3 regions of the Paenibacillus sp. FSL H7-0703 genome follow, and region 2 is predicted to be linked to each of the others. Evidence: riboswitches for the same ligand, from Rfam matches in the RefSeq annotation. Region 2 holds a riboswitch; each other region holds the start of a gene.
The links. Region 2 has a riboswitch for glycine ahead of sdaAB (L-serine ammonia-lyase, iron-sulfur-dependent subunit beta). Riboswitches for the same ligand answer to the same signal wherever they lie in the genome.

Region 1 (3,281 bases), 1.8 Mb from region 2:
CCTTTTGGAATTTATGAATTAACCGTGTGTCCCTTTTCTTCTACTTGAATAGCTGCCCCTACACTGGCACCTGCAAGAATGCCCTTTTTCTTACTAGAATTCAGAGAATCCATATAGGTTCGGGTTTCTGCAACTACAATTCCTGATAAGCCGAGCAGTGCAATCAGGTTCGGGAAAGCCATCATTGCGTTAAAGATATCTGCCAGCAGCCAAATCGCATCCAGTTTAATGAACGCGCCCCCGGCAACGAGTAGAATGAACAGATAACGGTATGGCTTAATCCACTTGACCCCAAGCAAGTATTCAACACAGCGTTCCCCGTAATAGTTCCAGCCGAGCATGGTGGTGAACGCGAACATAATCAGAATAATTGTGAGCAGTTCTGCCCCCAGCGGGAATGCGCTGGAAAATGCTTGCTGAGTCATCAGGCCCGCATCGGTAGGCCCGCTCCACACACCGCTAACCAGCAGCGTCAATCCGGTCATCACACAAATAACCATCGTATCAATAAACACGCCTGTCATGGAAATTAGCCCTTGCTCCGCAGGCCATTTGGTTTTAGCAGCTGCGGCTGCAATCGGTGCGCTCCCCAATCCGGCCTCATTGGCAAAAATACCTCTGGCTACCCCACTTCGCATCGCCAGCATAATCGTAGCTCCGGCAAATCCGCCCGTTGCAGATGTAGTTGAAAATGCCGAATGAAGCACCAGCGCGATTGCGGCAGGAAGTTGGTCAGCAAACCGAATCAGTACGATGAGACAGATCAGTACGTACAAGCCTGTTTTAAAAGGAACGACCTTCGTCGATACCTTGGCAATGCTTTTGAGTCCTCCAATGGTAACCAGTCCTGTAAGGATCGCAATAATCAGTGCCGTTACAATAGGCGGAACGCCAAAGCTGTTCTCGGTCGAAGATACAATCGCTTTGACCTGCGGAAACGTTCCAATCCCGAACAACGCTACCAGCATGCCCGAAAAAGCAAACAGCATCGCCAGCGGTTTAAAACGGCGTCCAAGACCTTTCTCAATATAATACATCGGGCCGCCGGAAAATTGTCCATTCCGATCTTTCACCCGGTATTTTACCGCAAGTACACCTTCCGCATATTTTGTCGCCATCCCAAAAAAGGCGGCAACGACCATCCAGAACAAGGCACCCGGCCCGCCCAGCTTAATGGCTGTTGCTACGCCGACAATACTTCCTGTGCCAACTGTAGCCGCCAACGCTGTACTCAAAGCCGCAAAACTACTTACATCCCCGCTGCCTTCATTCGGGGCTTTACCGATCAGCTTGATCGCTAGGGGCAGGCGGAATACCTGCAGCATCTTCAAACGTATGGTCAGCCATAACCCCGTTCCCATGACAAGAATGATGAGAGGCGCCCCCCATATCCAGCTACTAATCGCTTCTAACACATGTACCAAATTCATTTCAACCCGCTCCTCCAGCATATTAGAAAACAAAAAAGAGTCAAATCCGCTGATTCGACTCCTGGAGAGGTTAAAGGCACGAAAAAATACAACCATCTTGTGCAGGTTTCTACCTCTAATAGCTCATAAAAAAGCCTAGGGCATTCCCTGTCACAGGTTATTCGCGTCTCTGTCCTTTTGCCTGAGAGTTTAAGCAGATGTTCTCTGCGGTGCACCTTCGGCGCCCAATTAAGGGTCTCTCCAGAGTTCTGTCCGTTTACGGTCCCCGCTTGTTGCTGTAATCAGCCTAAGCACCTGAGAGTTTTGCCCCTTCGGTCGGAACCTTCGTTCCATCTCCCGCAAACATCAACCAGACATATGAAATTTTTATTCATTATACAGAAAACTTTCAGCTTATTACAAGTGAAAAGTTTGTGAAGCCCTCTGAAATATTATTATTGTGTCTATCAAAAAAGCGGGTACAGCAGATTGCATCCTTAGGATGTCCTCTGCTATACCCGCCCGAGATGATATGAAATTACAATTCTTCACCATTGGTTGCTATCACATTTTTATACCAGTTAAAAGAGTCCTTTTTGGAGCGTTTGAGCGTTCCGTTACCGTCATCATCCAGATCGACGTAAATAAATCCGTAGCGCTTGGACATTTCGGAAGTAGACATGCTCACAAGGTCGATAGGGCCCCAGCTGGTGTAACCAATCAGATCAACACCGTCGGCAATCGCTTCCTTCATTTGGGCAATATGCTGACGCAAGTAATCAATGCGATACGTGTCATGCACAGAGCCGTCTTCTTCCACCTTATCATACGCACCCAAACCATTTTCCACGATGAACAGCGGCTTTTTATAGCGGTCATAAAACGTATTCAGCGTAACACGCAGGCCGATCGGATCGATCTGCCAGCCCCAGTCGGAGGACTGCAGATACGGATTTTTCACGCCACCAATCAGGTTTCCTGCTGCTTTCTCACCTTCTGGACCTGCAGATACGGTCAAGGTCATATAGTAGCTGAATGAGATAAAATCAACCGTATTATTTTTCAATATTTCGGCATCGCCTGGTTCTGTGTGTATTACAACATTATTTTCTTCAAAATAACGATTCATGTAGTTGGAATATTCCCCACGGGCATGCACATCCGTAAAGAACAGGTTCATCTGATTTTCATGCTGGGCTTTCAGTATATCCTCTGGGTTACACGTATGTGGATAGCTTTCCATACGTGCCAGCATACAGCCGATCTGAGCGCCCGGGATGATCTCATGTCCCCGTTTGGTCGCCAGTGCACTAGCTACAAATTGATGATGCAATGCTTGATATATCGCTTGTTGTTTGTTTTCTACACGGTCAATAACCACACCGCCACCGGTGAACGGGCTCATGGTCATTACATTGATTTCATTAAAGGTCAGCCAGTATTTTACTTTATCCTTATAGCGTGTAAACACCGTTTCGGCATAATTTACGTAATGCTGTATGACTTCACGTCCCAGCCAGCCATTATACTTCTGAGTCAGACCTAGCGGTGTTTCATAATGCGACAATGTTACCAAGGGCTCAATATTATACTTGCGCAGCTCATCAAATACATTGTCGTAGAATTGCAATCCTGCTTCATTCGGCTCGGCATCATAGCCATTCGGGAAAATCCGCGACCAGTGGATGGACATACGAAATACTTTAAAGCCCATTTCAGCGAACAATGCAATATCTTCTTTGTAATGGTGGTAAAAGTCTACACCTTCACGCTTTGGAAAACGTGCATTGACTTTGCCTGCCAAAATGTCTTCGAGTCGTTCGGACGAAATCTCTATAGCGTGATCGTTCTTGCGCTCTGCTTTGGGTACAT
Region 2 (3,281 bases):
GGCCAACCCGCCTTTGGCGGTCTCGCGGTGCTTCGACGGCATCGCACTGCCGACTTCAAGCATGACGTCAATGACTTCGTCAGACGGAATAGCGCTGCGCACACCCGCCAAAGCCATGTCCGCTGCGGCAAGCGCAGTCACGGCTCCCAGCCCGTTGCGCACGATGCACGGAATCTCCACGAGTCCGGCGACGGGGTCGCAAATCAGGCCGAGCGTGTTCTTAAGAGCGAGGCCCACGGCGTGAACAGCCTGTTCAGGCGTACCACCGCGCAGCTCGACCATAGCGCCAGCGGCCATCCCGATAGCTGAGCCAATCTCAGCCTGACAGCCTCCTTCCGCGCCAGAAATGAAGGAGTTGTTGGCGATCACGTAGCCAATGGCCCCAGCGGCGAACAGGCCGTTCACCATATGCTCATCATCCCAGCCGAACCGCTCCTGCGCACTGATGAACACACCTGGGATAACCCCACATGAGCCTGCGGTAGGCGTGGCGACAATGCGACCCATGGATGCATTAACCTCCGACACGGAGAGGGCATAAGCCATGGCGAGCGCGGAGGCATCACCGGAGCAGGTTTCCCCTGCCCGCAGATACTCGGCTAGGCGCTTGCCGTCACCGCCCGTCAATCCACTGCGGGATACGGTGTCTTGTGTCTGACCGCGATGAACGGCTTCCTTCATGACTTCATAATAATCAGACATTTGGCGAAAGATTTCTTCCTCCGTTGTATTCGTTTCCTGTACCTGCTCTTGAATCATCAAGCGGCCAATCGTGGTGGATTCTTCAGCGCATAAAGCGCTGATCTCATGCAGATGGCTAAACCGCATCGGATTCAGCTCCTTTTTTCAAATTAATCATCTTAATTTCATACATATGAGGTAAAGAACGCAGTTCCGCAATCAGTTCAGCTGGAGCAGGACTGTCCGTTTCAATGGCGGTGAGTGCTTCACCATCCCGGCCCTTGCGATCTACGTGCATATAGGCAATGTTAATGTGGGCCGCGCCCAGAGCTGAAGTTATCGCGCCCAATGTACCGGGCTTATCCGAGTGGAGAAGCACCAGCGTAGGCAGCTCCCCGGTCAGATTGACCCGGAATTCGTTCAGTTGCTGGACATGGATGCTGCCGCCGCCGATGGAGGAGCCCAACAGTGTACGCTGATCCTCGCCCTTCCACAGCTCGAAACGGACAGTGTTCGGATGAGGCGCGGGGAGTCCGCTGACGGCGAATTCCACGGCCATCCCGGCTTGTTCGGCCCATTGCTCGGCATCGGGAATCCGGTGATCGTCCGTATCGTAATTAAGCAGTCCTGCGATGAGCGCCAGATCTGTACCGTGTCCTTTATACGTATCGGCAAAGGAGCCGTATAATGTCATGCGGGCACGGTCAGGCTGCGCTCCGAGCCAGTGCCGGGCAACGCGTGCGAGTCGCACCGCACCTGCGGTGTGTGAACTGGAAGGTCCGGTCATGGCCGGGCCGATAATAGAAAATACATCTTTGAAACGCATGGTGTGACCCCCTGTATGTTCTAATACCATACTATATGGTATTTCCGCGTCTTTGCGCGGTTATGACGGTTCCTAATGCTGACGCACAATGTGAGCACAAAAAAGGACAGGATAAGGAAGTTTCCCTTATCTCTGTCCTCGTTACCTGAGAGTTTCGTGCGGTGTTCTTACCGCCTTACCCCTTGGGTGGCTTGCGCTCTCTCCAGAGTTGCGTCAGATGACGATACATGGACCTGAGAGATTATCCGCCAGCCGGGTGCTGGCGTCTTGCTCCTTCGGTGCCGCCAGAGTGTAGGCTCCCTGGACAGACTCTCCCGTCATCTTCATTCGCGTATACCGTTCTACATGTCTTCCTTAGGGTAATGTATGCCGTGCTCGGTGTCAATCACAGGGTTCAATTTTTACATAAACAGGTGCGTTTCCAATAAAAAAGATTAAAATTTACATAATTATGGATGAAATCAGGAAGGAATTAGAAGATTGGCGGCTAATCTGATAAAGGACAAGTACATTTATGGAAAACATAGGAGGGATATTGACGTATGGTAAAAGGCTTGCGGTTCACAGGTTCACGCTTAAAAGGGATGCTGCATCTAGCAGCAATCGTATCACTGCTGATCGGGATCTTCGTTCCATTCGGTCAGGTCAAGGCAGAGGGAGCATTGACAGTAGCCGAAGCACTTCAGGGCCAAAGCAGTGGAGGTACGGTGACGGTGGAAGGCTACATCGTCGGACATGCTACCGGATCGAAAACGGCTAACTTTTCTTCTCCGTTCGCGAATGATTTTAACGTACTGATTGCCGATCAGGCAAATGAACGTAATACGTCTAATCTATTGGATGTACAGCTGACTTCAGCGTACAGAGGGCAATTTGGGCTGTCAGGCCATCCTGAGCTGATCGGCAGCAAAATTCGTGTGACGGGTACACTCGGCGCCTACAATAATTTTGGTGGAGTGAAAAGTCCAAGCGATGTTGAACTGGTGAGCGGAAGCGAGCCGGGGGAACCAGGTGAACCTAAACCTGGCAACCCGGGTCAACCCGGTACTACATTGCCGGATGGAAAAGGCAAAAAGGTGCTGTTCGATAATACGCACGCACAGACCGCTGGAGCAGCAGATTGGGTCATTGAAGGCGCCTTCTCCGACTTTGCCAATGGACTGCGTAATGTAGGCTTTACGGTAGACCAATTGAATCGTCCCATTCCTTTTACTTATGGAGAGCAGGCCATAACATATGACAAACTGCGCCAATATGATGTGTTCATTATTGGTGAAGCGAATGTTGCCTTTAAGGCATCCGAGCAGGCTGCTCTGCTGCAATACGTGAATAACGGGGGGAGCGTCTTCTTCATCTCCGATCATTATAATGCGGACCGTAACAAAAACCGTTGGGATTCCTCCGAAGTTATGAATGGCTACCGTCGTGGAGCCTATACTAATCCGGCCAAAGGCATGACTGCAGAAGAAGCAGCATCACCGGCGATGCAAGGATTAACAAGCTCCGATTGGCTGGCGACCAACTTTGGTGTTCGTTTCCGTTATAATGCGCTTGGTGACGTGAATGCTACTGACATTGTAGCCGCAGATCAATCTTTCGGTATTACCAAGGGTGTGCGCTCGATTGCAATGCATGCAGGATCTACGCTGGCTATTATTGATCCAACCAAGGCTAAAGGCATTGCTTATATCCCTTCAGGCACGAAAAAATGGGGGAATGCTGTAGACCAGGGAGTTTATAACGGCGGGGGCCGTGCAGAAGGGCCTTATGCCGC
Region 3 (3,281 bases), 2.1 Mb from region 2:
TGCCAGTGGGTTGGCACTGACGACCAAAAGACCTTTGTGCGCATGGATGAGATCAGCCATCGGCTTCAGGTTTTCCACGGCTCCGAAAAAGTTGGGGCTTTGGACCAAAACAGCCGCGGTCTGTTCCGATACGACCGCCGCTAACGCATCAGCATCCGTTACGCCGTCCGAACAGCCGATCTCCACGATGTCCAAATCCAATCCGCGTGCATAGGCTGACAATACCTGACGTGCCTCCGGATGGACGGACCTTGATACGATAAGCTGTTTACGGCGGGTAGCCGCAGCGGACAGTGTGCCCGCTTCCGCCAGTGCAGTCGCTCCGTCGTACATGCTGGCATTAGCTACAGCCATGCCCGTCAATTCGCAAATATACGACTGAAATTCGAAAATGGCTTGTAGCTCGCCTTGGCTTACTTCCGGCTGATAGGGGGTGTAGGCTGTATAGAATTCCGAGCGTGAAGTGATGTGCTGGATGACAGACGGAATATGATGATCATAAATTCCTGCGCCAAGAAAGCTGGCATGTGTGTCTGTATTGGCGTTGTGTCCGGCCAGCTCGGCCAAATGTCGGGTCAAGGCTCTCTCGTCGAGCCGAGAAGAAAGAGGAAGTTCCCCTTGATATCGAATGGCCTCTGGAATGTCACTGAATAAATCATCGATGGATGAAACGCCGACCACACGCAGCATTTCGGTTTGATCCTGTTCAGTCATAGGGAGATAACGATGCTGCTTCATAGGTTCTTGGCTCCTTTCGAAAAGCAAAATTTAAATCGTAAATTAGCTAATAAAAAAGTGTGAGATGGAAAACCCAGAAGTTCATATCTGACATGTTTGCTTTATTGAAATGAAGAGAGTTTAAGATCAGCGCGGGCGTTTATAAAAGGGGGCTGCCACCACCTCGGCACGCAGGCGTTTGCCACGAATCTCAACCTCCAGCGGTGTGGAGAGGGCGCTAAAACGACTGTCTATCAAGGCGAGGCCGAGATTACGCTTCAAGGTGGGCGACTGAGTTCCCGTTGTGACCTCACCGATGTGTTGACCTTCTGCGAATACCGGATAATGGGCGCGTGGGATACCGCGATCCATCATTTCCAGCCCGATCAATTTGCGAGGAATCCCTTGATCTTTCTGACGTTGCAGTGCTTCTCTACCGATAAAATCTCCCTTATTCAGCTTGACGAAGAACCCTAGACCGGCTTCGAGCGGTGAAATCGTGGCAGATAACTCCTGTCCGTACAGCGGCAACCGTGCCTCAAAGCGTAGGGTATCCCGAGCACCAAGTCCAGCGGGAATCAGCCCATACGACTCACCGGAACGAAGCAAACCCTCCCATACGGCTGGTGCTTCCGCGGCAGGTACGTAAAATTCAAAACCGTCTTCACCCGTATATCCGGTTCGTGAGACGAGTGCTTTTGCTCCGAACAATGGCACATTCTCATGGAAGCGGAAAGATGCCAGATTCGTAATGTCCGTATCTGCCACGGCTGCGGCAATACGTGCTGCTTCCGGTCCTTGCAACGCCAGCAATGCTATCGCATCAGACACATTCTCCATGTGAACGGATGCAGGCATATGGCGAATTAGCCAATCCCAATCCTTATCGATGTTAGAGGCGTTCACAACGAGCATGTAGCGCTCCGGCCCTTTGCAGTAAACAAGCAGGTCGTCTACTACCCCTCCATCGGGGTAACACAGGAGTGAATATTGTGCCTGACCTGGTTCCAACTGGCTAACATCATTCGTGGTCACCCTTTGCAGAAAAGCTTCGGCCTCTTTGCCTTCAACCAAAAATTCGCCCATATGCGATACATCGAATAAACCCGCACGTTGCCGGACGGCCTCATGCTCCTTTTGAATGCCGCTAAACTGAACGGGGAGCTCCCAGCCGCCAAAGTCAATACAACGAACCCCAGACTGCGTCCCGTAGGACGAATATAGCGGTGTTTTTCGCAAATTAGTCATTTTTCCACTCCTATCGGGTGTGATCGGCTAAACAAAAAAGACAGGCCGAAAAAAACGTATAGACGGCAGTCTACACTCTTTTTTCAGCTCTGTCCTTGATACCAGAAAGTTACCCCGGTATGTACCGGGTTTCCCCTTGGGTGATCCGCTCCAATAGCGAATGCTCTCCAGAGATGCGTCCGGCAGAGGTCCTTTTGCCTGAGAGATTCACCTGCAATGCAGGCTTACTCCTTCGGCGCTACCTTCGGGATCAACAGTATATTACCTGGCTTTGCAGATAACAACTTGATCCGATTCGCGTGCAACTTATGTCTCATAAGCGGCAACAGCTATGCGAATCTTTTTGGCAGTCTCTCCCTCCGCGTTCATCCGCGTTTGCAGTTGTCGGGGTGTTTCCCAAAGCATTTGCTATAACCCATTAATACGCAAATTCATTCGAAATGTCAATAAAAATGTCATCAAAAACAATAGAAAAAACATTTAATATATAAATAAGGATATGTAAGCGTTTGTTATAAGTTATCATATTTTTATATAGTACGCCATATGAGGTCATATGAAGTATTTTTGTTAGTATTATTGACATGAGTGTTCCTGTTGTCATAATCTTAACCTGTCTAATACAGGTGAGCAAAAGCGATTTTATTCATATGGAAGCGAGGGGAACAGGATGGGTGAAGTAAAGCAGCAACTTTGGTATACAGACGAACATGAGTGGGTTCAGCGCACAGAGAATGGAACGGTGCGGATTGGTATTACAGACTTTGCACAGCATCAACTGGGTGATATTGTTTTTGTAGAATTACCGGAGGCGGGAGTAACGATTGAGCAGGGAGCGGAGATCGGTACGATTGAATCGGTGAAGACGGTATCCGACCTTTTTGCTCCGGTGACGGGAACCGTATTAAAAGTGAATGAAGCGCTGGAAGGTACGCCTGAGCTAGTGAATGAATCTCCCTATGAAAAAGGTTGGATGATCGAAGTAGAGATGGGTAAAGATGTGGAGGAAGCATTGGGCAAGCTACTGTCTGCGGATCAATACGAGCAGTTGATTTCCGATGAGCAGTAATGGAGCAATGTAGTATGGAATAAGAGTGTTATTTGTCTGCTCGATTTTTGTATACAACAGTCGCTATGATTTGACATAGCGGCTATTTTTTGTCTTTTTTCAGACGTAATTACGTGTTTTATTCTGATGTAGAGGGTTGTCCCTATAGTAAGAATCATATATAAACCAGCACGGTTTTTCGACTAATTTCTATAGCTACAGGTCATATTAAGAAGAATTATGCAGGTCTAATACCTTCTCGGATAAT

Region 1: linked by a shared signal. The riboswitch ahead of MHB46_RS20710 (alanine/glycine:cation symporter family protein) and the one ahead of sdaAB (L-serine ammonia-lyase, iron-sulfur-dependent subunit beta) in region 2 are both predicted to bind glycine.
Region 3: linked by a shared signal. The riboswitch ahead of gcvT (glycine cleavage system aminomethyltransferase GcvT) and the one ahead of sdaAB (L-serine ammonia-lyase, iron-sulfur-dependent subunit beta) in region 2 are both predicted to bind glycine.

Annotation. Positions count from the first base shown of each region.
Region 1 is NZ_JBBOPF010000001.1:4,631,435-4,634,715, reverse strand. It holds gene MHB46_RS20710 (alanine/glycine:cation symporter family protein) at 12-1,430, opposite strand; glycine riboswitch at 1,590-1,684, opposite strand; glycine riboswitch at 1,703-1,779, opposite strand; gene MHB46_RS20705 (glycoside hydrolase family 1 protein) at 1,948-3,281, opposite strand, start outside.
Region 2 is NZ_JBBOPF010000001.1:2,801,202-2,804,482, reverse strand. It holds gene sdaAA (L-serine ammonia-lyase, iron-sulfur-dependent, subunit alpha) at 1-828, opposite strand, end outside; gene sdaAB (L-serine ammonia-lyase, iron-sulfur-dependent subunit beta) at 818-1,507, opposite strand; glycine riboswitch at 1,719-1,834, opposite strand; gene MHB46_RS12250 (DUF6359 domain-containing protein) at 2,050-3,281, shown strand, end outside.
Region 3 is NZ_JBBOPF010000001.1:4,868,353-4,871,633, forward strand. It holds gene gcvPA (aminomethyl-transferring glycine dehydrogenase subunit GcvPA) at 1-738, opposite strand, end outside; gene gcvT (glycine cleavage system aminomethyltransferase GcvT) at 865-1,965, opposite strand; glycine riboswitch at 2,142-2,240, opposite strand; gene gcvH (glycine cleavage system protein GcvH) at 2,636-3,034, shown strand.